2 regions of the Nocardia sp. NPDC051787 genome follow, and region 1 is predicted to be linked to the other one. Evidence: riboswitches for the same ligand, from Rfam matches in the RefSeq annotation. Region 1 holds a riboswitch; the other holds the start of a gene.
The links. Region 1 has a riboswitch for cobalamin ahead of metE (5-methyltetrahydropteroyltriglutamate--homocysteine S-methyltransferase). Riboswitches for the same ligand answer to the same signal wherever they lie in the genome.
Positions count from the first base shown of each region.

Region 2: linked by a shared signal. The riboswitch ahead of AB0M45_RS25070 (CbtB-domain containing protein) and the one ahead of metE (5-methyltetrahydropteroyltriglutamate--homocysteine S-methyltransferase) in region 1 are both predicted to bind cobalamin.

Region 1 is NZ_JBFAYO010000018.1:75,643-77,801, reverse strand. It holds gene AB0M45_RS20455 (pyruvate carboxylase) at 1-523, opposite strand, end outside; cobalamin riboswitch at 983-1,171, shown strand; gene metE (5-methyltetrahydropteroyltriglutamate--homocysteine S-methyltransferase) at 1,342-2,159, shown strand, end outside.
Region 2 is NZ_JBFAYO010000026.1:101,262-103,420, forward strand. It holds gene AB0M45_RS25065 (CbtA family protein) at 102-884, opposite strand; gene AB0M45_RS25070 (CbtB-domain containing protein) at 875-1,069, opposite strand; cobalamin riboswitch at 1,099-1,251, opposite strand; gene mhuD (mycobilin-forming heme oxygenase MhuD) at 1,332-1,646, opposite strand; gene AB0M45_RS25080 (alpha/beta fold hydrolase) at 1,705-2,159, shown strand, end outside.

The sequences.
Region 1 (2,159 bases):
CGGGGGCGGCGACGCGCCGCATACCGCGTCCGCCACCACCGGCGACCGCCTTGACGAAGATCGGGTACTCCAGCTCCCGCGACGCGGCGATCAGCTCTTCCACGTCCGCCGACGGCGCGCTGGAGCGCAGCACCGGAAGCCCGGCCGCCTTGGCCGCCTCGATGGCGCGCGCCTTGTTCCCCGCCAGCTCGAGCACCTCGGCCGAGGGCCCGATGAAAGTAATGCCCTCCCTGGCACAGGCCGCCGCCAGGTCCGGGTTCTCGGAGAGAAAGCCGTAGCCAGGGTAGATGGCGTCCGCCCCCGCCGACTTGGCCGCCTCGATGATCGCATCGATGGACAGGTACGCCCGGACCGGATGGCCCGGCTCCCCGATCTGATACGACTCCGCCGCCTTCAGCCGATGAACCGAATTGCGGTCCTCATAGGGGAACACGGCGACCGTCCCGATGCCGAGTTCGTAGGCCGCGCGGAAGGCGCGGATGGCGATCTCGCCACGGTTGGCAACCAAGACTTTCGAGAACATTGACCTAAGGTACCCGGCTTCGTGAACCGCACGAACATGGAATCCCCCTTCGCAAGGCTCTTCACAAAGGGCCCTAGCACCGTTGCGAAGTTGCGTTCACGAGACCGATACATGAGCTTCGCGGGAGCAACCGCGCGCCGGGCGCCCATTACTCGATCAGCTGGCCGACGCGCCGGTCGCTGCCGCGGGATCGACGGCGGGCCACCGCACAACTCCCAGCGCAGCGAGTGATTTCGTGAGCACATGGGTAACTCACCGGGTACGCCCAAAGCCCGGGCCGCACCCAACGCAGGACCTGAACGCAAATCCTAGGTCACCCGACTAGTACGGCCTAAAGGCCCGGAGAGGCGGCACAGCCTATGCTGAGGGGGCAGCTGGTTCACCGGTGCGCGGCGAGATGGAGCCCCGACGTCGCGCGACGGAGTCGAGCCCGCCCGTGCGGCGACGTCACGGCGGGCGAGAGGGAACCCGGTGGGAATCCGGGACTGTCCCGCAGCGGTATGCAGGAACGACCGCCGTCACCAGGCACTGAGTTCACCGGGCCGGAAGGTGCCGCGACTCGGGAAGCGACGGCCAGTAGGTCGGCCATCGGGAACACCGGCACGAGCCGGGCCATCCCGCGGCCGGTGCCCGCGAGTCCGAAGACCTGCCAGCCGTGCCGGGTACACCGTATCCGGCGGCCACCGCCTCGTGGATTGGGCGTGCGGATCACCAGCTGACGTGTCGGGCTCCTCGGCCGGGAATATCTCCGGCATGTCATAAGGTTCTCCGCCTGCCCGTATGGCGATGGCTTTCGTCCTCAGCAATGGAGAAACATCGTGACTGTTTCACAGCAAAAGCCGTTTACCGCAACGGTTCTCGGGCTACCGCGGGTGGGGCCGCGGCGCGAGCTCAAACGGGCAACGGAGGCCTATTGGGCAGGCAGAACAGATGCCGGGAAATTGCACGCCGTGGCACGTGAGCTACGGCGTGCTCAGCTCACCGAACTGCACGCCGCGGGCCTGGACTCGATCCCCGTCGGGACCTTTTCGTATTACGACCAGATGCTCGACACCGCCGTGTTGCTCGGCGCGCTGCCGCCTCGGGTCGCCGGGATCGCCGATCCGCTGGATCGGTACTTCGCCGCCGCACGCGGCACCGACACGGTCGAGCCGTTGGAGATGACCAAATGGTTCGACACCAACTACCACTACTTGGTGCCGGAAATCGGCCCGGACACCGCGTTCTCGCTGCATCCGGAGAAGCTGCTGGAAGAATTGCGGGAGGCGCTCGAGCTGGGCGTGCCCGCGCGGCCGGTGGTGATCGGCCCGATCACCTTCCTGAAGCTGGCGAAGGCGACCGGCGGCTCGGCGCAGGCACGGCTGCTCGAGCTGCTACCGCTCTATAGGGAACTGCTGCGCAGGCTGGCCGCCGCGGGGGCTGAGTGGGTGCAGATCGACGAACCGGTGCTGGTCACCGACCTCTCGGCGGAGGAAATCGACCTGGTGCAGGTCACCTACGCCGAGCTGGCCGAGGCGACCGAGCGTCCCGCGATCCTCGTCGCGACCTACTTCGGCCATCCGGGTGCCGCGCTCGCGCCGCTGGCCGGCACGGGGATCGAGGCCGTCGCCGTCGACTTCACCTCCGGAACCGATGT
Region 2 (2,159 bases), on a different contig from region 1:
GGCGACACGAACAGCGCTTGGTGCGGGGACCCGCAGTGAGGCGGAAGGAAAGGCAGTGCCGGTCATAGGATCGACACTGCCGCAGCGCTTCCGGACGCGAATCAGTCCGCGGTAGCAGCCGTTACCCGTACCGGGGTATCGGTACGCGCCGCGAACTCGGTGAGTGCCGCGAAGCCAAGGGCCAAGCATGTCCACAGCGTCGCCGTCTCGGCCAGTGACGCGATCCGGAACTCCCACAGCAGGGTGGCCGGGAAATCCACACTGACTTCGTCGACGCCGGGCAACAGGACGTAGCCGAGCGCCGTCACCAAGACGAACGCGGCAACACCGCCGATCAGCCGGATCGTGGACAGTTGTGCGCGCAACACGGTGAACACCGCCACCGCGGCACCGACCGCCACGATGCCGAGCAGCACCGCCGCCAGCCACAGCAGGGTGCGGTCGTTGATGGTGTCGGGATCACCCACCGCCGGTGGATTGGCCGGATACTTGAAGAATGGCACCGCGACGATCGCGGCCCAGCCGGCTACGCCCAGCACCAATGCGAGCCGCGGCCCGGACAGCGTGGTGTAGCGGCGCGCGACATGCGCGACCGAGGCGTAGATGGCGCCGAGCGCGACCCCGGCCAGCCCGAGCGCGAGGAACTGCCCGAACTTCTGGCCGGTGCGGCTCACCAGGGGTTCTTCTTCGTCCCCGTGCGAATGCCCGGCCGGCGACTCGGCGTGCGTGTGCTCGGTGGCGGAACCCGCTTCTTCGATGGCGATCGCGGCGTCCACCTTGGGTTCGCCGACGAAATAACCGACTGTCGCGGCCAGCAGCCCGGCGATGAGGCCGGCCAGCAGGCCGCGAAGCAGCAGTGTCGTGAGCGATCCGATCAGTGGCACGGAAGCCCCAGCAGGTGGCGTCCGTCGTGCATCAGCTCATGCAGGTACATCCCGCTGCGCGAGATGACGCCCTGGTCGAATCCGACCAGGTAGAGCGTGAGTAGTGCGAGAAGAACGACACCGACCGTGACGAGCACGGTGGCCAGGGAATCGGTTGCCCGGCTGGGTGAATGCGCGATGGCCATTCGAGTCCTCCTTGGGATACGCGTCCCATCGGGTGGTGGCGCGACGGTGCCGGTGTCTGGCTTTCCGGCACCGGACTCGGTGCATGGAACACAGTGGCGCGACCGCTCCGGAATCTCACCGGAATTACCGCATCACCTTCGCGTTTGTCCTTCGAACTGTGACACTCGCACGCACCCGGCGTCAACTATGTCCGGCACGGGCGTACCACGGTGTCGGGCGAGTCGCCGGGCAGGCAGGCCTGCCCGGCGATAGGCACCGAGGTCAGTTCGCGGGCTTCCCGGCGACGTCGAGCACGACCTCGAACTCGAGCAGCGAAGCGCCCGTCGCGACCGGCTTCTGGCGCTCGCCCGCGTGCGCCTCGCGCGCGGGCCCGTCCCGCCACGCGGCGAAGGATTCCTCCGAATCCCACTGCGTGACAACGAAGTACCGGCTCTCTCCGGCGACCGGGCGCAGCAGCTGGAAGCCGAGGAAGCCGGGCGAGTTCTCGACCGCGTGCGCACGGTGGGCGAACCGCTTCTCCAGTTCGGGGCCGGCGCCCTCGGGAATCTCGATCGCGTTGATCTTCACAACAGCCATGCGTCCAAGCTAGCGGTTGCCGCCGAGCAGGTGTTCGGTGCCTCGTATTGTCGAACCGATGTTGCACGACGAAGGCGGGGCAGGCGCGCCGATTCTGCTGCTGCACGGACTGATGGGCAGCGCGCGCACGTGGCGCGATCAGCTGGACTGGCTGCGCGAACACGGCCACGTCTACACCTTCGACGCCGCCGGGCACGGCAGGCCCGCACCGGCGGAACTGACGACCGAGGCGTTCGTCGACGACCTTGCCATGAGCACGGCGGGAATCACCGAGCCCATGGTGGTGATCGGGCATTCGATGGGCGCGCTGCACGGTTGGGTGTTCGCCGCGACCCACCCCGAGCGGGTCCGAGCGCTGGTGATCGAGGACATCGCACCGGACTTCACCGGCCGCACCGCCGCGCACTGGGCCGCGATGATCGAGGCATGGCCGCAGCCGTTTCCCGACGCCGAGGCGGTGCTTTCCTTCTTCGGACCGGTGGCCGGGCAGTACTTCCTGAACGCGTTCGAGCG